Regions from separate parts of the Clostridium sp. CS1-1 genome, predicted to be linked through region 3. Evidence: riboswitches for the same ligand, from Rfam matches in the RefSeq annotation. Region 3 holds a riboswitch; each other region holds the start of a gene.
The links. A riboswitch is a leader RNA that binds a small molecule or an ion and turns the genes downstream of it on or off. The one in region 3 is predicted to bind lysine.
Positions count from the first base shown of each region.

Region 1: another riboswitch for lysine. It lies ahead of AC0N0V_RS05055 (amino acid permease); the one in region 3 lies ahead of kce (3-keto-5-aminohexanoate cleavage enzyme).
Region 2: another riboswitch for lysine. It lies ahead of lysA (diaminopimelate decarboxylase); the one in region 3 lies ahead of kce (3-keto-5-aminohexanoate cleavage enzyme).

Region 1 is NZ_CM148680.1:1,124,080-1,134,648, forward strand. Features, by position in the region: rRNA gene AC0N0V_RS05010 (16S ribosomal RNA) at 1-1,295, shown strand, start outside; tRNA gene AC0N0V_RS05015 (tRNA-Ala) at 1,459-1,534, shown strand; rRNA gene AC0N0V_RS05020 (23S ribosomal RNA) at 1,799-4,701, shown strand; rRNA gene rrf (5S ribosomal RNA) at 4,787-4,903, shown strand; tRNA gene AC0N0V_RS05030 (tRNA-Asn) at 4,913-4,987, shown strand; gene proC (pyrroline-5-carboxylate reductase) at 5,170-6,009, shown strand; gene AC0N0V_RS05040 (L-2-amino-thiazoline-4-carboxylic acid hydrolase) at 6,045-6,500, shown strand; gene AC0N0V_RS05045 (hypothetical protein) at 6,698-6,871, opposite strand; gene infC (translation initiation factor IF-3) at 7,153-7,662, shown strand; lysine riboswitch at 7,730-7,905, shown strand; gene AC0N0V_RS05055 (amino acid permease) at 8,038-9,492, shown strand; gene menA (1,4-dihydroxy-2-naphthoate polyprenyltransferase) at 9,705-10,569, shown strand, end outside.
Region 2 is NZ_CM148680.1:2,243,563-2,254,131, forward strand. Features, by position in the region: gene AC0N0V_RS10570 (galactose ABC transporter substrate-binding protein) at 1-615, shown strand, start outside; gene AC0N0V_RS10575 (methyl-accepting chemotaxis protein) at 695-2,401, shown strand; gene AC0N0V_RS10580 (aspartate-semialdehyde dehydrogenase) at 2,519-3,511, opposite strand; gene AC0N0V_RS10585 (aspartate kinase) at 3,663-4,868, opposite strand; gene lysA (diaminopimelate decarboxylase) at 4,896-6,194, opposite strand; lysine riboswitch at 6,335-6,503, opposite strand; lysine riboswitch at 6,602-6,780, opposite strand; gene ribH (6,7-dimethyl-8-ribityllumazine synthase) at 7,171-7,632, opposite strand; gene AC0N0V_RS10600 (bifunctional 3,4-dihydroxy-2-butanone-4-phosphate synthase/GTP cyclohydrolase II) at 7,634-8,845, opposite strand; gene AC0N0V_RS10605 (riboflavin synthase) at 8,889-9,539, opposite strand; gene ribD (bifunctional diaminohydroxyphosphoribosylaminopyrimidine deaminase/5-amino-6-(5-phosphoribosylamino)uracil reductase RibD) at 9,617-10,569, opposite strand, start outside.
Region 3 is NZ_CM148680.1:1,442,758-1,453,326, forward strand. Features, by position in the region: rRNA gene AC0N0V_RS06460 (23S ribosomal RNA) at 1-844, shown strand, start outside; rRNA gene rrf (5S ribosomal RNA) at 1,024-1,140, shown strand; gene kal (3-aminobutyryl-CoA ammonia lyase) at 1,626-2,009, shown strand; lysine riboswitch at 2,148-2,331, shown strand; gene kce (3-keto-5-aminohexanoate cleavage enzyme) at 2,486-3,307, shown strand; gene kdd (L-erythro-3,5-diaminohexanoate dehydrogenase) at 3,465-4,499, shown strand; gene kamA (lysine 2,3-aminomutase) at 4,763-6,022, shown strand; gene kamB (lysine 5,6-aminomutase reactivase subunit KamB) at 6,015-7,046, shown strand; gene kamC (lysine 5,6-aminomutase reactivase ATPase KamC) at 7,081-8,526, shown strand; gene kamD (lysine 5,6-aminomutase subunit alpha) at 8,540-10,129, shown strand; gene kamE (lysine 5,6-aminomutase subunit beta) at 10,129-10,569, shown strand, end outside.

The DNA.
Region 1 (10,569 bases), 320 kb from region 3:
CCGCTTTGAGATGGACCCGCGGCGCATTAGCTAGTTGGTGAGGTAAAGGCTCACCAAGGCGACGATGCGTAGCCGACCTGAGAGGGTGATCGGCCACATTGGAACTGAGATACGGTCCAGACTCCTACGGGAGGCAGCAGTGGGGAATATTGCACAATGGGCGAAAGCCTGATGCAGCAACGCCGCGTGAGTGATGAAGGCCTTCGGGTTGTAAAGCTCTGTCTTTGGGGACGATAATGACGGTACCCAAGGAGGAAGCCACGGCTAACTACGTGCCAGCAGCCGCGGTAATACGTAGGTGGCAAGCGTTGTCCGGATTTACTGGGCGTAAAGGATGCGTAGGCGGATATTTAAGTGAGATGTGAAATTCCCGGGCTTAACTTGGGAGCTGCATTTCAAACTGGATATCTAGAGTGTGGGAGAGGAGAATGGAATTCCTAGTGTAGCGGTGAAATGCGTAGAGATTAGGAAGAACACCAGTGGCGAAGGCGATTCTCTGGACCATAACTGACGCTGAGGCATGAAAGCGTGGGTAGCAAACAGGATTAGATACCCTGGTAGTCCACGCCGTAAACGATGAGTACTAGGTGTAGGGGGGTCCAACCCTCTGTGCCGCAGTTAACACAATAAGTACTCCGCCTGGGAAGTACGATCGCAAGATTAAAACTCAAAGGAATTGACGGGGGCCCGCACAAGCAGCGGAGCATGTGGTTTAATTCGAAGCAACGCGAAGAACCTTACCTGGACTTGACATCCCCTGAATTACTCGTAATGGAGGAAGCCCTTCGGGGCAGGGAGACAGGTGGTGCATGGTTGTCGTCAGCTCGTGTCGTGAGATGTTAGGTTAAGTCCTGCAACGAGCGCAACCCTTATCATTAGTTGCTACCATTAAGTTGAGCACTCTAGTGAGACTGCCCGGGTTAACCGGGAGGAAGGTGGGGATGACGTCAAATCATCATGCCCCTTATGTCCAGGGCTACACACGTGCTACAATGGTGAGTACAATTAGATGCAAACCCGCGAGGGGGAGCCAAACTAAAAAACTCATCCCAGTTCGGATTGTAGGCTGAAACTCGCCTACATGAAGCTGGAGTTGCTAGTAATCGCGAATCAGAATGTCGCGGTGAATACGTTCCCGGGCCTTGTACACACCGCCCGTCACACCATGAGAGCTGGCAACACCCGAAGTCCGTGAGGTAACCGTAAGGAGCCAGCGGCCGAAGGTGGGGTCAGTGATTGGGGTGAAGTCGTAACAAGGTAGCCGTAGGAGAACCTGCGGCTGGATCACCTCCTTTCTAAGGAATAATAACTAGAACTTAGGTTTTTAGTTACATTGGAATTCTGGTTTACACTCTGTTTAATTTTGAGGGATCATAAAATAGGTCTTTCGAAAATTAAGTGTTGTTAATTTGATATGGATAGTTATTCATATCAATTGTCGACTGTTAATTTATATATGGGGGTATAGCTCAGCTGGGAGAGCACCTGCCTTGCACGCAGGGGGTCAAGGGTTCGAATCCCTTTATCTCCACCATTGTTCTTTGAAAATTGCACAGTGATAAGCGTTAAATAATGAAAGTTATTTAACATAAAAAAGTAAAGCTAAAGGTATGATTGTTTATATGAAAATATAAATGACAAACCTTTGTAGATTTATGAACTAAAACTAGAAAATTGATAGAAACGAGCAGGTCGAGGAAGAGCATGAGTGAGGAGCGGAGTTTACTTCAGGTAAATGAGCACCGCAATGAGTGATCTGAGGTCGAGATGCAAAGTTTATAGCAATTTTCGGTCAATAGGTCAAGCTACAAAGGGCGCATGGTGAATGCCTTGGCACCAGTAGCCGATGAAGGACGCGATAAGCTGCGATAAGCTTCGGGTAGGCGCAAATAGCCTGCGATCCGGAGATTTCCGAATGGGGCAACCCACATAGCTAACGCTATGTACTGTAAACTGAATTCATAGGTTTATAGAGGTAGACCCGGGGAACTGAAACATCTAAGTACCCGGAGGAAGAGAAAGAAAAATCGATTTCCTAAGTAGCGGCGAGCGAAAGGGAAAGAGCCCAAACCAGGAACTTGTTCCTGGGGTTGCGGACAGATCATTAAATACTGTGATTTCTTAATTGAAGAGAGCTGGAAGGCTCCGCCATAGAAGGTAACAGCCCTGTAGGTAAAAAGAATAACAGTCAGATCTGATCCAGAGTACCACGAGACACGTGAAACCTTGTGGGAAGCAGGGAGGACCACCTCCCAAGGCTAAATACTAACTGGTGACCGATAGTGAAGCAGTACCGTGAGGGAAAGGTGAAAAGAACCCCGGAAGGGGAGTGAAATAGAACCTGAAACCGTGTGTCCACAATCAGTCGAAGCAGTTTTACCTGCGACGACGTGCTTTTTGTAGAACGAGCCAGCGAGTTACGATGTGTAGCAAGGTTAAGTATTTAAGATACGTAGCCGAAGGGAAACCGAGTCTGAATAGGGCAAAAAGTTGCATGTCGTAGACCCGAAACCGGGTGACCTATCCATGGACAGGTTGAAGCGGAAGTAAAATTCCGTGGAGGACCGAACCACATTGGTGTTGAAAAACCATGGGATGAGCTGTGGATAGCGGAGAAATTCCAATCGAACTCGGAGATAGCTGGTTCTCCTCGAAATAGCTTTAGGGCTAGCGTTTTGAATGAGTAGTGGAGGTAGAGCACTGAATGGGCTAGGGGCTGACAACAGTTACTGAACCCTATCAAACTCCGAATGCCATATACTTGAATCAAAGCAGTCAGACTACGAATGATAAGATCCGTGGTCAAAAGGGAAACAGCCCAGACCATCAGCTAAGGTCCCAAAGTGTAAGTTAAGTGGAAAAGGATGTGGGATTTCTAAGACAACTAGGATGTTGGCTTAGAAGCAGCCACTCATTTAAAGAGTGCGTAATAGCTCACTAGTCGAGAGATCCTGCGCCGAAGATGTTCGGGGCTAAAACTTACCACCGAAGCTATGGATTGATACGTAAGTATCAGTGGTAGAGGAGCTTCCTGTATGGGTTGAAGTCGTACCGTAAGGAGCGGTGGACTGTACAGGAGTGAGTATGCTGGCATAAGTAGCGAGAAATAAGTGAGAATCTTATTGGTCGAAAACCTAAGGTTTCCTGAGGAAGGCTCGTCCGCTCAGGGTTAGTCGGGACCTAAGCCGAGGCCGAAAGGCGTAGGTGATGGACAATCGGTTGATATTCCGATACCACCAGTTTGCGTTATTACAAATGGGATGACGCAGGAGGATAAGATGTGCGCACTATTGGATGTGCGTCTAAGCGTTTAGGTATACAGGATAGGCAAATCCGCCTGTATTAGCTGAGGCGTGATGGGGAGCCCTTTTGGGCGAAGTATCTGATTCCACGCTGCCAAGAAAAGTCTCTATGGAGTAAACTGGTGCCCGTACCGCAAACCGACACAGGTAGGTGAGGAGAGAATCCTAAGACCAGCGGAAGAATTGTTGTCAAGGAACTCGGCAAATTGACCCCGTAACTTCGGGAGAAGGGGTGCCACCGCAAGGTGGTCGCAGAGAATAGGCCCAAGCAACTGTTTAGCAAAAACACAGGTCTCTGCTAAAGCGAAAGCTGATGTATAGGGGCTGACGCCTGCCCGGTGCTGGAAGGTTAAGGGGAACACTTAGCGCAAGCGAAGGTGTGAACTTAAGCCCCAGTAAACGGCGGCCGTAACTATAACGGTCCTAAGGTAGCGAAATTCCTTGTCGGGTAAGTTCCGACCCGCACGAATGGCGTAATGACTTGGGCACTGTCTCGACAACAAATCCGGCGAAATTGTATTGCGAGTGAAGATGCTCGCTACCCGCGATTGGACGGAAAGACCCCGTAGAGCTTTACTGTAGCTTAGCATTGAGTCTCGGTATTGTCTGTACAGGATAGGTGGGAGACTGCGAAGCAGAGGCGTCAGCCTTTGTGGAGTCGTCCTTGGGATACCACCCTGACAGTACTGGGATTCTAACCGGCGGCCATGAATCTGGTCACGGGACATTGTTAGGTGGGCAGTTTGACTGGGGCGGTCGCCTCCTAAAAAGTAACGGAGGCGCCCAAAGGTTCCCTCAGAACGGTTGGAAATCGTTCGTAGAGTGCAAAGGCAGAAGGGAGCCTGACTGCGACACAAACAAGTGGAGCAGGGACGAAAGTCGGGCTTAGTGATCCGGTGGTACCTCGTGGGAGGGCCATCGCTCAACGGATAAAAGCTACCTCGGGGATAACAGGCTGATCTCCCCCAAGAGTCCACATCGACGGGGAGGTTTGGCACCTCGATGTCGGCTCGTCGCATCCTGGGGCTGAAGTAGGTCCCAAGGGTTGGGCTGTTCGCCCATTAAAGCGGCACGCGAGCTGGGTTCAGAACGTCGTGAGACAGTTCGGTCCCTATCCGTCGCGGGCGTAGGAAATTTGAGAGGAGCTGTCCTTAGTACGAGAGGACCGGGATGGACTGACCTCTGGTGCACCAGTTGTTCCGCCAGGAGCACAGCTGGGTAGCTATGTCGGGACGGGATAAACGCTGAAAGCATCTAAGCGTGAAGCCCACCTCAAGATAAGATTTCCCATAGCGTAAGCTAGTAAGACCCCTTGAAGAACACAAGGTTGATAGGTCAGAGGTGTAAGCATGGTAACATGTTCAGCTGACTGATACTAATAGGTCGAGGGCTTGACCTAATATATCACTGTGCAATTTTGAGAGAATATCTCAAAGCTATGCATAACTGAACATACCAAATCAAAGATTTGGAATGCCTAGTTATCTAGTGGTTATGACGTGAAGGCTACACCCGTTCCCATTCCGAACACGATGGTTAAGCTTCACAGTGCCGATGGTACTGCACGGGAGACTGTGTGGAAGAGTAGGTCGCTGCTAGGTTGAAAATATTCCGTGGTAGCTCAACGGCGGAGCATTCGGCTGTTAACCGAAGGGTTGGAGGTTCGAGTCCTCTCCACGGAGCCATTTTTATTTTGGATAATATAATGTTAAAATATAGATAGAGAAGCTGCTTTTTATGAAAGCAGTTTTTTTGTTTTATAAAGAGTTAATTACCTAAATAAGAATTTTAGTAAAAATAATTATACAAACCTACCTAAATAATATATAATATCGTATAGATAAAAGAGTTTTAGGAGGGATATATTATGGGAATGTTAGGGAAAAAGGTTGGATTTATAGGCGGAGGCCAAATGGGAGAAGCTATAATCAAGGGATTAATAAATGCCGAATTATGCAATTCTAAAGATATTTATGTTATGGATGTTCTAAATTCAAGACTAGAGTATCTAAAAGAAACTCTTAAGATAACAAATTCAAGCAGTGACAGAGAGAGTGGTTATAAATACTTAATAGAAAACTGTGATATTATTATATTGGCTGTTAAGCCACAAGTATTAAAAAACGTTTTAGAAAGTATAAGAGATTGTTCTTGGAATGAAGAGCATGTAGTTATTTCTATAGTTGGAGGTGCAAAAACTGCTGCTATAGAGAAATATTTAGGTAATGCTCCTGTAATTAGAGTTATACCTAATACTCCAATGCTTGTTAACGTAGGGGCATCAGGAATAGCACTTGGGAAAAAGGCTACAAAGGAAAATGGAGAGCTCGCATTGCACATATTTAAAGCATTAGGTGTAGCTTATTTAGCACCTGAAAACCTAATAGATCCTATAACATCAGTGAGTGGTTGTGGCCCGGCATACGTATACATGTTTATTGAAGCAATGGCGGATGGTGGAGTAGAAATGGGGCTTTCACGTGAAATGGCTCAAACCTTAGCAGCGCAGACTGTTATGGGAGCAGCTAAGATGGTTCTTGAATCTGGAGATCATCCGGGGCTATTAAAGGATAAGGTTTGTTCTCCAGGAGGTGCAACTATTGCAGGAGTTAGAGCGCTAGAGCAGGGTGGATTTAGAGGAACGGTGATGAATGCTATAGAAGCTGGAAAGGTTCGTATGGAGGAAGTTGGTAAGAAAGCAGAATAAAAAATATCCCAAATATCATTAATGGAGGTATAAATATGAGCAAGATAAGAAGTGCTGATAACCCAGTAGAAAGAATGGCTAAGCTTATGGCTGAGCTTTATTACTTCATGGCAAAGGAAATGATCGAAACATTAGGTGAGGAAAAAGGAAAGGAAGCAGTAAGAGCTTCTATAAAGAAATTTGGAGGTGCAAGGTTAGAATCTATGCATGAGGAGGCTCGTGAGAAGGGGCTTCCAATAAATCTTGATACCTACTTAAAAGTAAGGGATATGCCAGGTATTTCATGGGAGAGAGACCCTAATAATCCAGATGATATAACATACTGTCCAATGCACGATATGTGGAAAGAACTGGGGGCTGAGGATATTGGGGCAATATATTGTGAAATAGATGATGTGCTATATGAAGGGTTTAATGCAGAGTTTGAAAGACCACTTTGCAAGACTTGTGGAGATGACTGCTGCAGATTTTTAGTTAAACCTAAAAAATAGTATTAAAAAATAGACCTTAATGATAAAAAATTCATTAAGGTTTATTTTTTATAAATGAACTTAAAATAAAACTAATAATATATTAATTTAAATTTAATCCTATTCAATTTTATAAAGTTTGATTCAAGCATTTGTTTGGATAGTAAAAGGATAAATTGCAAAAACTACACATAATATAATTGATATTTAACTAAGATTTATAGCTCATTAGGCTTACCTAATACATAAACATTAACTTGATCATTAGGCTCAAAGGTAAAGGTACTGGTATAAACATTTAACAATTTCCAACCATTACCTAAAAATTTATTTGTTTCGCTTTTACTGTAGGTTTCTTGAACTTTTATTATATTAAACATATCTTCAGTCATTATATAATCACCTACCTTTTAGATTACTTGTCACTAAAAATAGCTTGTGTAGCTTTAAAAAATATATGTCTGGTTATCAAAGGTATGCTAAATCATATTATATAATAATTCAAGAAAAATAAAATAAATAATATTACTGTATATAACCTATGCAGTAGGTGTTACATAGTGTATAATGGAAAAGGTTGGTTCTAACCAAAGAAATTGAATATTAACATTAAAAGGTGACAAATAATAAATTATATAAAGTTACTTTTGAAAAAATAATTTGGAGGTGTTGTATTATTAATAAAAATTTTAATTTAAATGAAGGAATCAGAGAGAAAGAAATTAGATTAGTTGGAGAAGAGGAAAGCAAAGTAGTGAATACAAGGGATGCTTTAAACCTTGCAAGGGAAAAGGAATTAGATTTAGTAATGATTTCTCCAACAGCTAACCCACCTGTATGTAAAATAATGGACTATAACAAGTTCCTTTATGAGCAATCTAAAAAAGAAAAGGAAGCCAAAAAGAACCAAAAAATTGTAGATATAAAGGAAATAAGATTAAGTCCTACAATAGAAGAAAATGATATAGAAATTAAAGCAAATAATGCTATAAAGTTTTTATCTAAAGAAAATAAAGTTAAAGTCTCCATTAGATTTAAAGGAAGACAAAATAACTATACGAGTTTAGGCGCTAAAGTATTTGATGTATTTGTTTCTAAAATAGGTGAGGTTGGAGTAGTTGAAAAACCGCCTAAACTTGAAGGAAATAACATGATTATGATTTTAGCACCTAAGAAACAATAATTATTTTATTAAATTTTATTTACTAATTATGTATTATGATGTATAATAATTAGTATAGTAAGTGAATAACTGAGGTAGAGGCGCAAAGTTTAATAGTAGAACTGCAGAGGTAAGCACAATGAAGCAGTTTGAAAGGAAATTTTGCCGAAGCATACAGCAGATGCTTTATTGCTGTATAGCTGGGGTTGCATAGAATATATGCAAGACTGTCACAAATAAAATTTGTGGTGAGCTATCATTCAATGTGGAATTAATATGTATTTTATGTATAAATACGTATTTTAACACCCTGAGTGTATACTCGGGGTGTTTTTTATGCTTATCTTAGTTAATTCACTTATCGGAAAAAGTAAAACCGATAAGGAGGAAGAAAAAATGCAAAATGCTGCAGGACAAAATAATGTAGGTTCTAATGAACTAAAAAGAAGTTTAACAGCGAGACATCTAAATATGATAGCTATGGGTGGTGCTATTGGAACAGGTATATTTTTAGCACTAGGTGCTACTATTAATCAAGCCGGTCCAGGAGGAGCACTAGTTGCATATGGTTGTATAGGAGTTATGGTTTATTTCTTAATGACAAGCTTAGGGGAAATGGCAACATTTATGCCAGACTCAGGGTCCTTTGGAATTTATGCATCAAAATTTGTTGATCCAGCCTTTGGGTTCGCAATGGGTTGGAACTATTGGTATAACTGGGCTATTACAGTTGCAGCAGAAATGGTTGCAGGTGCGTTACTTATGAAATACTGGTTCCCAAATGTTCCTGCGTTAGTGTGGAGCGTTCTATTCCTTGTATTAATAGTTGCACTTAATCTTTTATCAGCAAGAGCTTATGGTGAGTCAGAATATTGGTTTGCAGGAATTAAAGTACTTACTGTTATTGTATTTTTATTAATAGGTGCTGCTACTATATTTGGAATATTAGGTGGACAAACAATTGGTCTTAAGAACTTTACTGTTGGAGAGGCACCATTTGTTGGTGGAGCTAAGTCAATATTTATGGTGTTTTTAATTGCAGGATTCTCATTTCAGGGGACAGAACTTGTAGGTATAGCTGCAGGAGAAAGTGAAGATCCAGAGAAAAACATACCAAAAGCGATTAATACTATATTCTGGAGAATCCTAATTTTCTATTTAGGAACAATTTTTGTAGTAGGAGCAATAATACCTTACATGGATGCAAGTGTTGAAACAAGTCCATTCACGTTAGTATTCCAAAAAGCTGGTATAGCAGCTGCAGCATCGTTAATGAATGCAGTTATTTTAACTTCCGTGTTATCAGCTGGAAACTCAGGAATGTACGCTTCAAGTAGAATGCTATACGCAATGGCTAAGGATGGAAAAGCTCCAGTTTGGCTTGGAAAAGTTAACTCAAGAGGAGTTCCTATAAACGCTTTAATACTAACTACAATAGTAGCATCAGCTTGCTTCTTAACAGGACTTTATGCTGAGACTACAGTTTATGTATGGCTTATAGCAGCATCCGGACTTGCAGGCTTTGTTGCATGGGTAGGTATAGCATTATGTCACTACCGCTTCCGTAAGGCTTATGTTGCTCAAGGGCGTGACTTAGGTAAGTTAAAGTATACAGCAAAGCTATTCCCACTAGGTCCAATTATAGCTCTAGTATTATGTACTGTAGTTATTTTAGGGCAAGGAGTTAGTTACTTTGAAGCTGACAAAATCGATTGGAGTGGAGTAATCTCTTCATATATAGGATTGCCATTATTCTTAGCTTTATGGTTAGGATATAAAAAGAAACATAATACAAAGGTTGTTGAGTTAATGGATGTAGATTTTAGCACTGATAACTCAAAAATATCATAGTTAAATATTTTGTATACTGAAATATAAATTTAATATATTGTAAAATGAATAACAACCATAGAAAGTTATAATTAAAAGTTATGACTTTTTATGGTTGTTTTGCATATTTTTCAATATCTATAACTAATATATATTTTGCAAAAAAGTAATGTAAGGTATAATATATTATTAATATGGAAAGTGACAAAATTTGATAACAGTGGAGGAGAAAAATGAAATTAAACAGTTTTTTTAAATTGGTAGAAATTCAGACAAAGCCAGCGAGTGTAATACCATTTATATTAGGAACACTTTACACTATATATAGGTACGACCATTTTAAGATAATAAATTTTCTAATAATGTTTACATCATTATTAGCTTTTGATATGGCAACTACAGCTATCAACAATTATTACGATTATAAAAATGAGATTAGCATAAGAGGAGCTATTGATAAAAGTAAGAACGTAATTGTAGATGATAATATAAAAGAATCTACTGTACAATTTATAATATTTTCACTTCTGACTGTTGCCACAGGTTTTGGATTTATATTAACCTTAAAAACTAATGTTGTTGTGCTTCTAATAGGTATACTTTCCTTTGGAGTAGGTATACTTTATACCTTTGGACCAGTTCCTATTTCTCGTATGCCTTTAGGAGAAATATTTTCAGGTTTCTTTATGGGATTTATAATTTTATTTTTATCAATTTATATTCACATATACGATCAAAATATAGTGTTACTCACATATAAAAATAATATGTTAAATTTAAGTATTAATGTATTAGAAGTGATTTACATATTTTTAATCTCTATTCCTGCCGTAAATGGAATAGCTAACATAATGCTTGCCAATAACATTTGTGATGTTGAAGAGGATATTAAAATCAAAAGATTTACATTACCTTATTATACAGGTAGAGAGAACGCACTAAAGCTATTTAAGGCATTGTGTTATATGGGATACATAAGCATAGTAGTCTCGGTATCACTTAGGATTGTTCCAATAGCCAGTTTGCTAGTATTAGTTACACTAATTCCTGTAAATAAGAATACAAAAATGTTTTGTAATAGGCCAATAAAAAGTGAGA
Region 2 (10,569 bases), 800 kb from region 3:
GTGTACTATGTTGGAACTAAAGCCGAGCAATCAGGAATGATACAGGGACAAATGCTAGCAAACTACTTTAGAAATCACCCAACTAAGGATGGGATTATCCGTTATGTTATGTTAAAAGGTGAATCAGGGAACCAAGATGCTGAATTAAGAACTCAATACTCAATTAAAGCAATTGAAGATTTAGGATTTAAGGTTATAAAAATATCTGAAGATACAGCAATGTGGAATCGTGCAAAGGCACAGGAAAAAATGGACACATTTCTTGCGTCCTATGGTGAAAACTTTGACTGTGTAATAGCTAATAATGACGATATGGCTCTCGGTGCAATTGATTCCTTAAAGGCTAACGGTTATTTTAAAAATGGAAAGTATATGCCAGTTGTTGGCGTAGATGGCACAGCAACAGCACTTAAATCTATTAAAGATGGCACTCTTCTCGGGACAGTGCTGAATGATGCTAAGAAACAAGGTGACGCTGCTTTCAACCTCTCTAATGTCCTCGCTAAAGGGCTAACTCCAAATAAGGATAATTTTAGTTATACAATTACAAACGGCAAGTATGTATGGATTGACTATAAAAAAATTACTAAAGAAAATATAAACGACGCAGAATAAAAAATATTATGTGTAATTGTTAAGTATTCTGTCATTTAATTTAATTATAAATAACTATAGGAGTAATGGAGGAAGTATTGTGATAAAAAACACTAAAGTTCAGACTAAAATTTTTATTGGATTTGGTATTATTTTAATTATGATGTTTGTCACTACAATTGGTGCTTTCTATAACTTTAATCGCATTGAAACATCAACTAAGAAGGTTTCCAATAATGTGATTCCCATAGATCATATTGTTTCTAAAATTAGTAGTGAGTTAGTTAATGAGGAAACCGGAGTACGTGGTTATATTGCAAGTAACGGAGATGAACGATATTTAGAATCATACAAGGCAAGTCAAGAAAGCATAACAAATAATCTAAAGGATGTAAAGAAATATTATTTCATTAGTGAAGATTTAGCAAGTATTGTTGAAAATGAAGCTATCCCTAATATTCAAGTAATAAATAATTACTTTCAGATTCAAATAGATCTTGTAAAGTCAGGTAAAATTGAAACAGCACGTGACAGACTGGAAGATGGTAGAGTATACATGAATACTTATAAGCACGTGCTTAAGAAAATGGATTTAGAAATAGATACTATAACTAATGACACTTGGCTTGAAAATAAAGAAGCAAGTTCACAGGCAAAGTTGATAATGAGTATCATATTCTTGATAAGTATAGTGGCCAGTATTATTGTTGCAATAGTAATTTCACAAGGTATAGTACATAGACTTTATAAATGTGTGGCCACTCTACAAGAAATTGCCACAGGTAACCTGGTGATTGAACCTTTAGAAATACCAGAAAAGGATGAAATTGGACAATTAGGTGACTCCATTAATGTAATGATAGATAACTTAAAAAGTATAGTACGATCAGTACTAAATGCATCAGAGCAAGTGGCCGCATCCTCTGAGGAATTATATAGCAATTCGGAGCAGTCAACTAAAGCTGTAAGCCATGTGACTAACACAATTACTGAAGTATCTAGTGGGGCAGAAAGTCAATCTAAGGCATCAGGTGAAGCTTCATATGCAGTTGAACAAATTTCTGCTGGAGTACAACAGGTATCACTTAATTCGATTAACGCAGTTACTGTTGCTAGTCAAGCATCAGCTGCAGCTAAAGATGGTAGCAACGCTATTTTAGAGGCTATAAATCAAATGACAGCCATTAAAAATTCTACAAAACTTGTAGACGATGCTATTAAAAAGCTAAATGAAAACTCAAATGAGATTGGACAAATTGTAGATGCCATTTCATCTATTGCAAGACAAACAAATTTACTTGCCTTAAATGCTGCCATTGAGGCTGCTCATGCAGGTGATCAGGGAAAAGGTTTTGCAATTGTTGCTCAAGAAGTTCGTGAACTCGCTGAGCAATCTAGTGATGCTACTCAAAAAATTACAAAACTCATTAGACAAGTCAATAATGACACTAAATCAGCGGTTATTGCTATGAATAATGGCGTAAAAGATGTAAATATTGGAACACAAGTAGTAAACGACGCTGGCAAAGCGTTTGGTCAAATATTAAAGCTTGTGGATGAGGTTTCTTTACAAATCGAAAATACTTCTGAAACTTTACAACAGTTTGCAAGTGGTAGTCAACAGATTGTTGTATCCGTTGATGTTATTGATACTATTTCTAAAGAAACCTCTACCCAAATGCAAACAGTTTCTGCGGAGACTGAAGAATTATATGCATCTATGGAAGAAATAACATCTTCTTCTCAAAATCTATCAGATTTAGCACAGGAACTTCAAAATACAGTGAATCAGTTTAAAATGTCTTAATAATAATTTAATCAAATAAAAAAACATTAAGGAATAGAAGTTGATGGTTTCTTCTCTTCCTTAATGTTTTTTCATTTTTATGTATGGAGTTAAAATCCATAAACTATTTTGGAAATTTTAAAGATTTTTAAGCAATAATTCTGCGATTTGAACAGTATTTGTTGCTGCACCTTTTCTTATATTGTCAGCAACTACCCACAAATTAAGCCCATTGTCAACACTAAAGTCTCTTCTTATTCTTCCAACGTAAACTTCATCAGTTCCTTCAGCATTTATAGCCATAGGATAAACATTGTTTTTTACATCATCTTGTACGATGATTCCATCCGCATTTCCTAGGAGTCTGTAAACTTCCTCTAATTCAAATGGCTTTTCAAACTCTAAATTGATAGAGATGCTATGGCCATGTCTAACAGGAACTCTAACTGTAGTTGCAGTAATTTTAAGATCATAATCACCTAGTATCTTTTTAGTCTCTTCTATCATTTTTATTTCTTCTTTTGTATATCCATTTTCCATAAATACATCAATATGTGGAAGACAATTATAGGCAATTTGGTGAGGATATTTTTTAGCTTCAATCCCCTGTATACCATTTTCTAAATCCATTACGCCGCCCACTCCTGAGCCAGATACAGCCTGATAAGTTGAGTAGATTATTCTTTTTATTTTGAATGCATCATGCAATACTTTAAGAGGAACAACAGATTGAATTGTAGAACAATTAGGGTTTGCTATTATTCCGTTGTTCCAATTTACATCTTCAGGATTTACTTCAGGTACAACTAGTGGAATATCCTTATCCATTCTCCAAGCGCTGCTATTATCCACTACAATTACTCCGTCTTCTTTTGCAATAGGAGCAAATTTTTTACTAATATCTCCACCAGCAGAAAATAAAGCTATATCCATATCTCTTTTGAATGAGTCTTCAGTTAGTTCCTCAACAACATACTCCTTACCCATGAATTCTACTTTGTTTCCTGCAGACTTTTTTGATGAGAAAAGGTATAAATTATTAATGGGAAAGTTTCTTTCCTCTAATACCTTTAAAAATGTTCTTCCTACCATACCAGTTGCACCAACTATGCCTATATTTGCTTTTCTCATTTTTAACACCTCGTATAATATATTTTATTTACTAGTTAACTGCTATTGGTCCTCCAAACTCTAGAAATGAAAGATTAAAGTGGCACTATATTTTTAGATTAGTTTAACCAATCACCAGTTAAAGACAGGTCCCATCTGATTTTATTTTAATTTACAGATTTAATTCCTTTGCTAAAACAGTTACTGCTTTTTGTTTATCCTTTGCATCTATAGTATAGGATATACTTATTTCAGAAGTAGTTACTTGTTTGAACTCAATATCATTATCTGAGAAGATGTTAAATATCTCAGATGCAACTCCTGATTGTTTCATCATACCTATTCCTACAACAGATATTTTTGTTATGTTTGAATCTTTAGATACTTCAATACCCTCAATTACTTCTTTAAGTTCCCTAGCTATTTCATCAATAGCATGTACATCTTCTTTAGATGTAGTAAAAGAAACATTTACGTATCCATGAAATGGGGCTGTTTGGCTTATCATATCTACATTCACGTTATGTTTTGCCAATCTATCAAATACAATTGCTATATTCTTAGAATTGTGCAAAACATTATTTACTGTAACCATTAAAACATCATCGCTAATTGAAAGACCTGTTATTGTTTTTCCTTCCATTGTTTCATCATACTCCTTTATATAAGTTCCTTTTTTATTTTCATGGCTTGATGCTACATAAATAGGAATATTATATTTACATCCTATTTCAACTGCCCTTGTTTCCATAACACCAGCTCCTAAGCTTGCCATCTCCATCATTTCCTCATAGCTTATAACATCTAATTTCTTTGCATTTGGCCAAATCCTTGGGTCAACACTATAGATTCCTTCTACATCTGTATATATTTCACAAGTACAATTAAGCTTTGCAGCCAAAGCAACGGCTGTTGTATCTGATCCTCCTCTACCTAAGGTGGTTATATCTCCATTTTCGTTTATACCTTGGAAACCAGCAACAACAACTATTTTGCCTTCATCTAGATAGTTCTTAACATTTTCAATATCTATATCTGAAATACGATTTCTTGTATGAATTCCTTCTGTTTTAATTCCAGCCTGAAATCCTGTTAATGATACTGAATCAAATCCATATTCATGAAATACCATAGATAATAAAGCAATTGATACCTGCTCACCAGTAGATACTAGCATGTCCATTTCTCTTTTGTTTGGATTGTCTGATATCTCCTTAGCTAACCCAATAAGTTGGTCCGTAGTTTTGCCCATAGCTGAAACTACCACTACAACGTTATCCCCTTTCTTCCTTCTCTCTATTACCTTTTTTGCAACAGCTTTTATTTTATCTATAGTTCCTACAGATGTTCCCCCATATTTTTGTACTATTGTAGCCATCTAAACTACCTCCTTCATTAAATCAATCTAAAATATATCATTTTTTATAATATCTTCATAAGTTTCTCTTTTAACGGCTAACTTTGTCTGTCCATCTTTAACAAACACGACTGCTGGTTTAGGTATTCTGTTATAGTTACTAGCCATGCTATAGTTATAAGCTCCTGTAGTTAGAACTGCTAGTATATCTCCCCTTTGAACTGTTGGAAGTTCAATATCTTTTATTATTACATCACCAGATTCGCAACACTTTCCTGCTATAGTATACATTGCTTTATTTTCAGAATAAAAGTTATTCGCAACCAACGCCTCATATTTAGCATCATAAAGAGCTGTTCTTGGGTTGTCTGTCATACCTCCGTCTACAAAAATATATTCTTTACCACCATAAGTCTTTTTGGTTCCTCCTATTTCATAAAGGGTAGTCCCCGCATTAGCAATTATTGATCTACCTGGTTCTATCATAACTTTTGATATATTTAAATTTAACTTTTCTGATTCTTCCTTAAGTATTAAAAGCATATTTTTAAGGCACCTTTTTAGCTGGACTGGTTCATCACCTTCAGAATAATATACTCCAAAGCCTCCACCTAAATTTAATTCTTCGGTAATAAATCCATATTTGCTTTTCATTTCATCTAAAAAATTAAGCATTGCTGATACACCTGAGTAAAATGATGCTTCCTCAAAAATTTGTGAGCCAATATGACAGTGGAAGCCTTTTAAGTTAACTGTCTCACTATTTTGAAATCTATTTATTACTTCACCAATATCCTCACTAAATATTGATTCTCCAAACTTGGAATCGTTCTTTGAAGTTTGAATATACTCATGAGTATGAGCATCAATACCCGGATTTACTCTTAGCAATACATCTACTTTTCTCTCAAGACCCTCACATAGATACTCAATTAGTTCTAATTCTTGTCTGTTATCCACTACTATCCTTCCTATTTGTGATTCAATTGCTAAGGCTAATTCATGTTTTGTTTTGTTATTTCCATGCATATAGATTTTGTTTGTCGGAAATTCTGCCTTTAAAGCTGTGTAAAGTTCTCCTCCTGATACAACATCCAAGGACAATCCTTCCTCCTTGATAAGCTTACAAATGGCTATATTTAAGAATGCTTTAGATGCATATATAACTTCAGTATCGATACCTTCCATTTGAAAATTTCCTTTAAAGGTTCTACAAGTATTTCTCACTAGATCTTCATCTACTACATATAAAGGAGTTCCATATTCCCTTACTAAATTAGTTGTATCAACATTACCTATTTCTAAATGTCCTTCATTGTTTATATTCATAGTTCCAAATAACTTCATCTTTTTCTCCTCTTTCTATTTAAAATTAAATTTCCGAATACTTATATAAATCAAATCTTCTATATTTTTAAAAAAGCAAAAAAACAATCACGAGCAAAAGGTACTCATGATTGTTTCATATAACATCGCCTTTTGCCCCAATATGATAAGCACTCCTTCAGAAGATTGGGCAATCTCCTGAAGACAGTACTATACTTGTTAAGCATAGTCCCAATACATAAACAGAACTCTTTTATGTATTTCGGCAGTTAACCCTTTCCTACATATAAATATGTAGTACTAATGGTAACCGCGGCCTCTGTATCATATCGTTTATATTAAATTTTTTTCATTTTTAAGTAAATAAAAAACAGTTATGAGCAAAAGGTACTCATAACTGTTATATTTAATAACAGAACCTTTTGCCCCAATGTGATAAGCACGCCTTTAGAAAATTGGGCAATTTTCTGAAGACAGTACTATACTTATTCAGTATAATCCCAATACATAAAATTTAATTTATATATTTCGGCGGGTGACCCTTTTGTGTATATTTATCCAAAAATTATACAGTACTCATGACAACCGCGACCTCTATACCACACTGTTTATACATATATTCGTTTTTTTATTCATACTTACTATATTTAGAAGTGTATCAGATTAAAGTAATATAGTCAACTACTTTTTTCATTTAAGTATAAGTTTTAATATTTTAACTTTAAAGCATATAGATAAATCAATTTCATTTTAGACTTATACATAGGGATATATTAGTAATTCTGAAGCACATTTAAATACTTTTTTATGAGTCTTGGCGCAGAATTTGAGAAAAGATTAGAAGATTTGATTGTCTGAGCGTGAGCGAGTTATCAAAGCTTCTTAGCTTTTCTCAAATTCGAGCCTTAGACGAATTAAAAGTATTTATAGTGCAAAAGAATTGCTAATATATCCCGGCATATAAGTCGAGCTCTATATTTGGTTATCTATAAAAATCCTATACTTGTTTTAATAAGTTAGCCATTTCAATTGCTGTAACTGCAGCATCGTATCCCTTATTTCCAGCTTTTGTACCTGCTCTTTCAATAGCCTGTTCAATAGTATCAGTAGTTAATACACCAAAAATAACTGGAACTCCTGTTTCTAGAGACACACTTGCAACTCCTTTTGATACTTCGGAGGATACATAATCAAAGTGAGGCGTTGCTCCTCTTATTACAGCTCCTAAACATATTACTCCATCATATTTTTTTGTATTTACCATTTTCTTTGCTACTAGTGGCATTTCGAAAGCGCCTGGTACCCATGCAATTTCAATATTCTCTTCTTCTACACCATGACGTTTAAATGCATCAATAGCGCCAGTTAAAAGTTTTCCGCCTATAAACTCATTAAATCTTCCTACCACTATACCAAATTTTAATCCTTGTGCTACTAAACTTCCTTCATAAATTTTCATCTTATTGTTCCTCCCCAAAATTTAATATATGACCTAATTTTTCTTTTTTTGTTTTTAAATAATCCTCATTTCTCTCATTATGATTCATTTGAATTGGTACTCTATTTAAAATCTCTATTCCATAACCAGAAAGACCGGCAATTTTTCTAGGATTATTCGTCATTAAATTTACCTTTTTTACTCCAATATCGACTAACATTTGTGCTGCTGCACCATAATCTCTCATATCCGCTTTAAATCCTAAAGCCAAATTTGCTTCAACTGTATCCATCCCTTGGTCTTGAAGAGCATAGGCTTTCAATTTATTAATTAGTCCAATTCCTCGTCCTTCTTGACGCATATATAGAATAATTCCTCTTCCTGCTTCGTTAACTCTCTCCATAGCAGCAGCAAATTGTTCTCCGCAATCGCATCGTAGAGAACCAAAAGCATCCCCTGTAAGACACTCAGAATGAACTCTTACTAAAACAGGTTCTTCACCAGAAACATCTCCTTTAACTAAAGCTACATGATGCTCACCATTTAGTGTATTTATATAGCCTATTACTTTAAAATCTCCGTATTTTGTAGGCATCTTAGCCTCAGTTGCTCTTTCTATAAAAACTTCATGTCTTTTACGGTAAGCGATTAAATCTGCAATGGTAACTATCTTCAAATTGTGTTTTTTTACATATTCTATAAGTTCAGGAGTTCTTGCCATAGTTCCATCTTCACTCATAATTTCACAAATTACTCCTGCTGGATAAAGTCCTGCAAGTCTTGGCAAATCTACGGCTGCTTCTGTATGTCCTGCCCTTTCTAAAACTCCACCTTTTTTAGCTTCTAGAGGAAAAATGTGTCCTGGTCTTCTAAAATCTTTACCAGAAACATTTGGGTCCAGCATTTTTTGTATGGTAGCTGCTCTCTCATATGCAGATATTCCTGTTGTAGTTTCTAAAGCATCTATAGATACGGTAAAAGCAGTTTGGTGGTTATCTGTATTCCTACTTACCATCTGAGGCATTTCTAATTCCTTTAGTCTTTCTCCCTGAATAGGTGTACAGATTAGTCCTCTTCCATACTTTGTCATAAAATTTATAGCTTCGGGAGTTACTTTCTCCGCTGCCATTAATAAATCGCCTTCATTTTCTCTATCCTCATCATCGACTACAACTATCATTTTACCTTCTTTTATATCTTCAATAGCTTCTTCAATAGTATTAAACTTATACATTATTCTTCCCCCTATTTTTATAATTTCATTATCATAATCATGTTTATACAAAACCATTTTGGCTTAAGAAGTCTAGATCAATACCTTTTTTCCTTACTGCCTGTTCTTTAGTAGCTATCAGTTTTTCAATGTATTTACCCACCATATCACATTCTAGGTTAACTTCAGCACCTATTTTCTTTCTGAGTAATGTAGTAACGTCTTTAGTGTGTGGTATTATAGATACTTTGAATAGAGAATCATCTACATAGGCCACAGTTAAACTTACTCCATCAATTGCAATAGATCCTTTTTCCACTATGTACTTTAGTATTTCTGGAGATGTTCTAATGCTAATCCAAACAGCATTATCTTCATTTTCATATTGAGATATTGTTCCCACTCCATCAATATGACCACTTACCATATGGCCTCCTAGTCTATCGCCTAGTCTTAATGCTCTTTCCAAGTTAATCTCATCTCCTGAAGATAGATTCTTTAAGTTACTTCTTCTCATAGTTTCTGCCATTACATCTACTGTGAAATGACCTTTACCAAAGTCTGTTACTGTTAAGCAAACTCCATTGGTACTTATACTATCCCCTAATTTTGTATCTTCTAGTACTTTACTAGCTTTAATAGTAATTTTAGCTGACTTTGTAGATTTCGTAATAGTCTGAATATGTCCTACTTCTTCTACTAATCCTGTAAACATAAAGGAATTCTCCTCCCCTTTTGTAAAGTGATACTAACTACAATTAAGTTTTAAGCACCCTGCCTTGGGTGAAAATTTTAATGTTTTCTTATATATCCTTCTAACATGAAATCGTTTTCAAATCTATATATTTCAATATCTTCAATTGAAATCGCTTCTCTCATGGCTGCTTTTCCAAGTCCTCCAATTGGTGTCTTTGAGTTTCTGCCACCTATGATCTTTGGAGCGATAAAAGCATTAATTTTATCAACAATTCCTTCTTCAACTGCTGAATAATTTAACTCACTTCCGCCTTCTAAAAGCACACTATCTATTGATTTTTCACCTAATACTCCCATGAGGAATTTTAAATCTACTTTATTATTTTTTAATGGTGTAGTAATTATTTCTATGCCAATATCCTCCAAGGTCTTTATCTTATTCTTATCGGCTAACTCTGTAGTAGCTATAATTGTTTTTGCTTTTGATTCAACATGAAGCACTTTTGACTCTAATGGAATTCTTGCACTACTATCAACTATAATTCTTGTTGGATCACTACTATTTCCTGTAGAAAGCCTTGTTGTTAGGAGTGGATTATCAGTAAGTATTGTACCTATGCCCGCCATAATACCTGAAACTCTATGTCTTAATTTATGAACATATTTTCTGGAAAATTCATTCGTGATCCATTTTGAATCACCAGTATATGCTGCAATTTTTCCATCTAATGTCATGGCTGTTTTTAATATACAAAAAGGAATTTTAGTAGTTATGTACTTTAAAAAAATCTCATTAAGCTTTTTGCCCTCTTCCTCCATAACTCCTGTAACAACTTCAATATTATTATCTCTTAGTATCTGAATGCCTTTTCCGGCTACTAGGGGGTTAGGATCTTTTAACCCAATAATAACCTTTTTGATTCCCTTTTCTACTATTGCATTCGCACATGGCGGTGTTTTACCGTAATGTGAGCAAGGTTCTAGAGTCACATACATAGTAGCACCTTTTACATTCTCAGTTGCATTTTTAAAAGCATTTACTTCTGCGT
Region 3 (10,569 bases):
GAAAGACCCCGTAGAGCTTTACTGTAGCTTAGCATTGAGTCTCGGTATTGTCTGTACAGGATAGGTGGGAGACTGCGAAGCAGAGGCGTCAGCCTTTGTGGAGTCGTCCTTGGGATACCACCCTGATAGTACTGGGATTCTAACCGGCGGCCATGAATCTGGTCACGGGACATTGTTAGGTGGGCAGTTTGACTGGGGCGGTCGCCTCCTAAAAAGTAACGGAGGCGCCCAAAGGTTCCCTCAGAACGGTTGGAAATCGTTCGTAGAGTGCAAAGGCAGAAGGGAGCCTGACTGCGACACAAACAAGTGGAGCAGGGACGAAAGTCGGGCTTAGTGATCCGGTGGTACCTCGTGGGAGGGCCATCGCTCAACGGATAAAAGCTACCTCGGGGATAACAGGCTGATCTCCCCCAAGAGTCCACATCGACGGGGAGGTTTGGCACCTCGATGTCGGCTCGTCGCATCCTGGGGCTGAAGTAGGTCCCAAGGGTTGGGCTGTTCGCCCATTAAAGCGGCACGCGAGCTGGGTTCAGAACGTCGTGAGACAGTTCGGTCCCTATCCGTCGCGGGCGTAGGAAATTTGAGAGGAGCTGTCCTTAGTACGAGAGGACCGGGATGGACTGACCTCTGGTGCACCAGTTGTTCCGCCAGGAGCACAGCTGGGTAGCTATGTCGGGACGGGATAAACGCTGAAAGCATCTAAGCGTGAAGCCCACCTCAAGATGAGATTTCCCATAGCGTAAGCTAGTAAGACCCCTTGAAGAACACAAGGTTGATAGGTCAGAGGTGTAAGCATGGTAACATGTTCAGCTGACTGATACTAATAGGTCGAGGGCTTGACCTAAAACATCACTGTGCAATTTTGAGAGAACAATTCTTTCAAACAAAAAGTAACAATAAAAATTGATAGAAGCGAGCAGTTCAAGGAAAAGCTTGAGCGAGGAGCAGAGTTTACTTCAGTAAATGAGCACCACAGCGAAGGATTTGACGCAGAAATGCGAAGCTTATAGCAATTTTTGCGAATCTAGTGGTTATGACGTGAAGGTTACACCCGTTCCCATTCCGAACACGATGGTTAAGCTTCACAGTGCCGATGGTACTGCACGGGAGACTGTGTGGAAGAGTAGGTCGCTGCTAGGTTAATGATAAAAAGACGCTAAGTTTAAATACTTAGTGTCTTTTTTATTTGTAGTGAATCAACTATACAAACTTATAAAAATAATATTTAAAGTAAGTAAGAGCCTACAGAAGCCAAGTATATCTAATGATTAGCATTTATAAACAGAATTATTGGCATCAGATGGAGTTCCAACTCCATCTGATGTTTATTAATATAGTGTGATGGGAGTATTAGAGCGGGTAGTCATCGGATAAAAATATGTTGGAGTAAATGGAATAAGGTATAGCGCTTTGAGATAGTTCTATATAAACAAAAATTTATTGCTTTATCTGAATGAAATACTACAGTGTTAACCTGTGTTTGAATAAAAAAAATTCAAAACTATAGTTATATTTAATTCGGAGTGTTCATAAATATTAAATATAGATAAATGATATCAAAGAAAAAGCTTCGATATCATCTACCTATAAAAAGGAATTAAAAAAACTATAAAGGGGGATGCAAGATGAAAACGCAAATTAGACTAAGAATGAGTGCACATGATGCTCATTATGGAGGAAATCTTGTTGATGGAGCAAGAATGATGCAACTATTTGGAGATGTAGCAACAGAACTTTTAATTAAAAATGACGGAGATGAAGGCCTATTTAGGGCATACGATAATGTTGAGTTTTTGGCTCCAGTATATGCAGGTGACTATATAGAAGTTGAAGGGGAAATCACTGAAATAGGAAACAGCTCAAGAAAAATGATTTTTGAAGCAAGAAAGGTAGTAGTGCCAAGAACAGATGTAAATGATTCTGCAGCTGACTCTTTAGAGAAACCAATAGTCGTATGTAGAGCCTCTGGTACTTGTGTAGTACCTAAAGATAAGCAAAGAAAAAAATAACTAGTTAAAATAAAGTTTACAAAATAGTAATAATTAAATTTTAATTACAATATAAATTAACATAAGGAAAATATAAACTAAAAGTTAGCATAATAATGCTTAATACATTGATTTAAATTGAAAATTAAATAGAATTAATACATAAATAGAGGCGCAGGTGAAAGGGTAGTTTATAGGTGATAAGGAGAATAACCCTCCAACACTATAGATGAAGGATTCATTTGCCGAAAGAATATATTAGGTGTTTGGTATGTTCTTGGGGAGAATGGCACAATAGCTTACTCCTTGCCATGAATGGTATTCATGGAGCGCTATTTATGTAATGAAAAGGAAATTTTCATTGCATGAATGGCAAACTAAAATTATGTTTTTAGAAGCATTGAAGATTTTCAATGCTTTTTATTTTTATTAAATGTTTTAATTTATGATTAAAGCATATTTTTAGTAAGTCGCTACATGCAACAGGGGGGATTGTCATGGAAAAATTAATCATCACAGCAGCTATTTGTGGTGCTGAAGTTACAAAGAATCATAATCCTAATGTACCTTACACAGTGGAGGAGATAGGAAGAGAGGCTGAAGCTGCTTATAAGGCAGGAGCAAGCATAATTCATCTTCATGTGAGATGGGATGATGGTACTCCTACGCAAGATAGAGAAAGATTTAGAAAATGCATTGATGAAATCAAAAGAAGATGTCCAGATGTAATTGTACAACCTTCTACAGGAGGTGCTGTTGGAATGAGTGATGAAGAAAGATTACAGCCTGTAGATTTAAGACCAGAAATGGCAACATTGGATTGCGGAACTTGTAATTTTGGAGGAGATGACGTTTTTGTAAACACAGAAAATTCTATTAGGGTATTTGGAAAGAAGATGATCGATCTAGGAGTAAAGCCTGAAATAGAAGTGTTTGACAAAGGGATGATTGATATGGCACTTAGGCTTTATAAAAAAGAATTCATTAAAGCACCGATGCATTTTAATTTTGTATTAGGTGTAAATGGTGGAATTTCTGCAACAGCTAGAGACTTGGTGTTTATGGCAGGAAGTATTCCACAAGGAAGTACTTTTACTGTAGCAGGAATCGGAAAAAGTGAGTTTGAAATGGCTGCTTTATCAATAATAATGGGTGGACATGTTAGAGTAGGATTTGAGGATAACATTTACATTTCTAAAGGAGTACTGGCTAAATCGAATGGTGAATTAGTAGAAAAAGTAGTTAGAATAGCTAAAGAGTTTGGAAGAGATATTGCGAGCCCAGACGAGGCTAGAAGAATTATGGGTATTAGCAAATAAATGCCTCTATTTGCTATGCTATAAAAACGTATTCATGTAAAGGTGTATTTTTGGCATAATAGAAAACGAATAAATTGAAGAAGTTAGGTCATTTACTTAAACTGATTAGTTATAGATGAAAAAATAAAAATAATAGATATTTAGGGGGAATTTAATTATGAAAAAAGGATGTAAATTTGGAACACATAGGGTATTAGAGCCACAAGGAGTTTTAACACAAGCTGCCTATAAGATAGATAACAATATGGATGTTTACAGTAATGAGTTATTAATAGATGTACAAGCATTAAATATTGACTCAGCGAGCTTTACACAAATTGAAGAGGAAGCAAAAGGTGACATAGAAAAAATCAAAGCTAGAATAATAGAAATAGTAAATGAAAGAGGAAAAATGCAAAATCCTGTGACAGGATCAGGTGGAATGCTTATAGGAACTGTAGCTCAGGTAGGAGAAGACCTAAAGGATAGAGATTTAAAAGTAGGAGATAAAATTGCTTCATTGGTATCTCTTTCATTGACACCATTAAAGATTGAAGAAATTATAGGTGTAAAACCTGAAATAGATAGGGTTGAGGTTAAGGCAAAGGCAATATTATTTGAAAGTGCAATATATGCTAAACTTCCAAGTGACATGCCTGAAACACTTGCATTAGCTGCATTAGATGTTGCAGGAGCTCCAGCACAAACTGCTAAGCTTGTAAAACCTGGACAAAGTGTATTAATTTTAGGTGCTAGCGGGAAATCAGGATTACTTTGCTGCTATGAGGCTATGAAGAGAGTAGGACCAACTGGAAAAGTTATAGGAATGGTTAGAAAACAAGAACAAGCTAAAAAGCTTTTAGAATTAGGTCTATGCCATGAGGCTATAGTAAGTGATGCTCAAAAGCCTGTAGATGTATTAAATAAAACACTAGAGGTAAACGGAGGAAACGAGGTAGACATTTCAATCAACTGTGTAAATATACCTAACAGCGAAATGGCTTGCATACTTCCAGTAAAAGATGGTGGAATTGTTTACTTCTTCTCTATGGCAACAAGCTTTACTAAAGCAGCTCTTGGTGCAGAAGGTATTGGAAAAGATGTAAATATGATAATAGGTAATGGATATACAAAAGATCACGCCGAAATAACACTAGCAGAATTAAGAGAAAGTCAAACTTTAAGAGAAATATTTGAAAAAATGTATGTTTAATTAGAAACTACTTATTCTAAGACATTTCTGAACATTTTTATTGGTGATTGTATGGCAGACTGCATGTGAGATTAGCGAAGTAATTACAAAACTCATAACTCATGTGCCTGTCACCATAACCATTAATTTGGCAAGTAAGTACTTGATAACATTTATCCTATTTATAAAAAACCATACTAATAGGATATATTCATATCAATGACTGCAATCATTACTTGTTGAATTCAAGTTAAAAATAGCACTTAATTATTGGGAGGATTTAAATGAAAAATTATATAAGAAATGAACTGTTTAAAGACATTACAGATGAACAGTGGAATGATTGGAAATGGCAGTTAAGAAATAGAATCGAAACAGTAGATGAACTTAAAAAATATATTCCCCTAACTGAAGAAGAAGAGGAAGGAGCTAGAAAATGCCTTCAATCCTTAAGAATGGCAATTACACCTTATTATTTATCATTAATAGATGTAGATGATATAAATGATCCTATTAGAAAAGAAGCAATACCAACTGGACAAGAGCTTCACAAAGCAGCGGCAGATCAATTAGATCCACTTCATGAAGATGAGGATTCACCAGTACCAGGGTTAACTCATCGATATCCAGACAGAGCACTACTCTTAGTTACAGATCAATGCTCCATGTATTGCAGACATTGTACTAGAAGAAGATTTGCAGGACAAAATGATTCAGCGCTTCCAATGGCACAAGTAGATAAAGCAATCGATTATATATCAAAAACACCAGTAATAAGAGATGTTCTTCTTTCCGGTGGAGACGCGTTACTGCTTTCAGATGATAAGCTGGAATATATCATATCTAAACTAAGAGCCATACCTCATGTTGAAATAGTAAGAATAGGTTCAAGAATCCCAGTAGTTTTACCTCAAAGAATCACACCTGAATTAGTTCAAATGCTTTCAAAATATCATCCAATATGGCTAAATACACATTTTAATCATCCAAATGAAATTACAGAGGAATCAAAGAAGGCTTGTGAAATGTTAGCTAATGCAGGCATCCCACTCGGAAATCAATCTGTTCTCCTGCGGGGTGTAAATGACTGCGTACATGTAATGAAAAAATTAGTCAATGAATTAGTAAAAATAAGAGTTAGACCATACTATATCTATCAATGCGATCTTTCAATGGGCCTTGAGCATTTCAGAACAACAGTATCTAAGGGAATAGAAATTATTGAAGGATTAAGAGGACATACTTCTGGATTCTGTGTTCCTACCTTTGTGGTTGATGCACCAGGTGGAGGTGGAAAAACTCCAGTTATGCCGAATTATGTAATTTCTCAAAACCACAGCAAGGTAATTTTGAGGAATTTTGAGGGAGTAATCACAACTTATGAAGAGCCAACAAACTACACTCCAGGCTGTAAATGCGAAGTTTGTAGAGGAGAAAAAGAAGTTAAGAAGGTGGGCGTTGCAGGACTATTAAATGGACAGCAAATGAGCTTGGAACCAGAAGGGTTAGAGAGAAAGAAGAGAAATCATCATAGTCATGAATAAAAAATATATTCTTCAGATGGTTAAAGGATATAGTACCTTATCAATTATAGGAATGGACAAAAATGTTGGAAAAACCACACTACTTAACTACATTTTGCAGGAGTCAAGGGGAAAACTTCCCCTTGGCCTAACTTCTATAGGCAGAGATGGGGAAGAGGAAGATGTTGTAATGGGCACGGAGAAACCTCGGATTTATGTTGAAAAAGGCACTATAATTGCAACAGCTAAAAAGTGTTTGCTTGAGTGTGATATAACCAGAGAAATCATTAAAACTACTGGTATAAATACTGCAATAGGAGAAGTAGTTATTGTTAGAGCTCTTAGCGATGGACATGTAGAACTTGGAGGACCTTCTATCAATGCACATATGGTTAATATATGTAAGTATTTAAGGGAAGCGGGAAGTAACCTCGTCATTGTAGATGGTGCCTTAAGCAGAAAAACCACCGCAGCTCCTTTAATAACAGAAGCTGCCATACTTTCCACAGGAGCAGCTTTATCTGCCAATATGGACAAAGTAGTAGAAAAAACTGCACATACTGTAAAGGTTCTTTCATTGCCAAAAGAAGAGGATGGTGAAGTATGTAGGTTAAGTGAAGATCTACTAAAGGAATTCAGAGTTGGCATCATATTTGATTATAATAATGTGAAAGGCTTAAAGCTTCCTACATCATTAGAGGCTGAAAAGGAGATTATTGAATACTTAAATCAAAGACCAAAGTACGTAACTATAAAAGGAATTGTTTCTGATAAATTGATTTCAGATATTATGAAATCTACAGATAAATATAAAGGTGTAACATTTTTAGCTGAGGATGGCACTAAAGTATTTCTAAAACAGGATACACTGTATAAATTCGAAAAGCAAGGGGGACGGATTAAGGTCACTCATCCAATTAACATTACCTGTGTAAGTGCGAATCCTAAATCACCTTTTGGCTATGAATTTGATAAAGTAAAATTCATTGAGATGCTTAGACAAAATATAGATTTACCAGTATTTGATGTAGTGGGAGGGGATTAGCATTCGATTTTTAGATAAAGAGCAAAGAGAACAGATAGGCTTCAGTTTTATTTTAGATAATCTAAATTTGAATACTGTATACGGTTTAGATGAAAAGAAGTTGCTAAAACCCTTTAAAAAAAGTGAAAGAAGTAGATTAGCAGCAGAACTAGACAATTTGGAAACAGTTATTGAAAGTATAGAGAAAGACAAATCTGTTTATAGAGAGATTGTTACAAGACTACGGAAGCTTAAAGATATAAGAAACTCTTTAAGGAGATGTAAAAACCTAAATATTTTGGATGATGTTGAACTATATGAACTAAAATTTTTTGCAATTATAATGAACGAGGTTATTCAGTGTTATGAAAAACTGAATATAAGCATAATAGGAATAAAGTTTTGTAAACTAGAAGAAGTTATTACACTTTTAGATCCGGAAGGGATGGGAATACCTACATTCTATATCTATGATAAGTATTCGAAGAATCTTAGGAGTTTAAGAGAAAGAAAAAGAGAAATTGAAAATAAAATTTTTGAGGATATAAATGAAGAAACAAAGGCAAAATTGAAGCAGCAAAGATTAGAAATAGTAATTCAAGAAGAACAAGAAGAGATGAGAATAAGGAAAGAGCTTACAGAGCAGCTGTTTGAGTATATTAGTATTATTAACGAGAATATATATTCTATAGGAAAACTAGATTTACTAATAGCAAAGGCTGAATTGACTATAAAATATAAGGGTGTAAGGCCAGAAATCCAAGAAAATATGGAAATTTTAATGGAAGATGCCTTTAATCCAGAGGTGGTAGAAATTCTATTTCAAAAGGGCAAGGAATTTACTCCTATAAGTATAGCCGTAAAAAGCGGAACTACTGTAATAACAGGAGCAAATATGGGGGGCAAAAGTGTAACTTTAAAGACAATTGTTTTAAATATGTTACTAGGACAGATGGGCTTTTTTGTGTTTTGCAAGAAGGCCAAAATTCCTATTCTGGATTTTATTCAATTTATTTCTGATGACATGCAAAATATATCTAAGGGACTTAGTACTTTTGGGGCTGAAATCATTAAGCTGAAGGAAGTATTGAGCTATGTGAAGAACTACGACGGCTTTGTGGCACTAGATGAATTTGCTAGAGGCACAAACCCAAAGGAAGGAATGAATTTAGTAAAGTCTCTTTGTGATTACCTAAATAAATTTTCCACTATTACAGTAATATCTACTCATTATGATGGTGTAGTAAATAAAAACATGACTCATTATCAAGTGATTGGGCTAAAGAACGTGGATTTTGGTGCTCTAAAGCAGAAAATAGACTTAAATAGAAAACAATCTATAGAGATTATTCAAAAACACATGGAATATAAATTGGAAAAGGTCTCAAAAGAAAGTAAAGTGCCGAAAGATGCATTAAACATATCAATGCTTTTAGGACTAGAGCCAGAGCTTATAAGTATAGCAAAGCAATATTATGAAGCTAATCAATTTACAAAATAATAGGAGGCGCACTATGGAAAGTAAGTTAAACTTAAACTTCAAATTAGTTGAGAGTGCAAGACAAAGTGCAAAAAAAATAGCATTAGACATACAGGAATTTATAGATAAGCACACTACGGTTGCTGTTGAAAGAACGATTTGCAGGTTACTTGGAATAGATGGAACAGATAAATTTGGAGTTCCATTACCTAACGTTATAGTTGAAAACATAAAAAAAGGAAATGGATTATCAGTAGGGGCAGCAATGTTTGTTGGAAACGCAATGGTTAACACTAAACTATCTCCACAGGATATTGCTGAAAAGGTTTCAGAGGGAGAACTAGACTTAACCAAGCTACCAATGTCAGATATTTTCGAAATTAAGATGGCAATAAATGAAATTGCTAAGAGTAATGTAGAAAAGATAAGAAAAAACAGAGGGAGAAGAACTGAATTTTTAGACAGATTCGGTGATAAAAAAGGTCCGTATCTTTATGTTATTGTTGCAACAGGTAATATATATGAAGATATTATACAAGCAAAGGCAGCTGCTAAACAGGGAGCTGACATCATAGCAGTAATTAGAACAACTGGTCAAAGCTTACTTGATTATGTGCCTTATGGAGCAACTACAGAGGGCTTTGGAGGAACTTTTGCTACACAAGAAAACTTTAAGCTTATGAGATCAGCACTAGATGAAATAGGAGAAGAGCTTGGAAGATATATTAGACTTTGTAACTACTGTTCAGGCTTGTGTATGCCAGAAATTGCAGCAATGGGAGCTTTTGAAAGACTAGATGTTATGTTAAACGATGCTCTATATGGAATTTTATTTAGAGATATAAATATGCAGAGAACAATTGTAGATCAATATTTTTCAAGAATTATTAATGGTTTTGCGGGGGTTATTATTAATACTGGAGAAGATAACTACCTAACCACAGCAGATGCTATAGAAGAAGCCCATACTGTGCTTGCATCTCAGTTTATAAATGAACAATTTGCAGCACTTGCAGGTATTCCAGAAGAACAAATGGGCCTTGGACATGCGTTTGAAATAAATCCTGATATTAAAAATGGATTTTTGTATGAACTTGCACAAGCACAAATGGCAAGGGAAATATTCCCTAAGTCACCATTAAAATATATGCCTCCAACAAAGTTTATGACTGGAAATATATTCAAGGGGCATGTACAAGATGCATTATTCAATATGATAACCATAATGACTAACCAAAAGCTGCATCTTCTTGGTATGCTAACAGAAGCAATTCACACACCATTTATGTCAGACAGGGCATTATCAATAGAAAATGCTCAATATATATTTAACACAATGGAAGACTTAGGAAATGAAATTACCTTTAAGAAAGGAGGCTTAATAGAACAGAGGGCAGATGAAGTGCTTAATAAGGCACATGATCTAATAACAGAAATTGAAAAAGAGGGGCTATTTAGGACATTAGAACAAGGCAAATTTGGTGGCGTTAAGAGACCTATAAATGGAGGAAAAGGATTAGAAGGTGTAATTCAAAAAGACAAAGAATACTTTAATCCATTTATAAAACTAATGTTAGAAAATTCAACAGATAATAATTGTAAATGTACAGGAGGAGTTAAATAATGGGTGGCGGATTATACTCTACAGGTAAAAAAGATTTTGATAAGAATTTGGACTTGACTAAAGTGAGGCCTTACGGAGATACAATGAATGATGGAAAAGTTCAAGTTAGTTTTACTCTTCCAGTAGAAGATGGGGAAAAAGCAGTTGAAGCAGCCAAAATACTTGCGAAAAAGATGGGAATAGAAGAGCCTTCTGTAGCCTATCACAGTGCTTTAGATAAGGAATATACATTTTGTGTTGTCTATGGTAGCTTAATTCATTCTGTAGATTATACTTCAATTCATGTACAAACAGTTGATGTTCATACAATGGATATGGCTGAAATAAATGAATATATAAAAGAAAATATAAAACGCACGGTTGTAGTTATAGGAGCAAGTACAGGTACAGATGCTCATACAGTTGGGATAGATGCAATTATGAATATGAAGGGTTTTGCA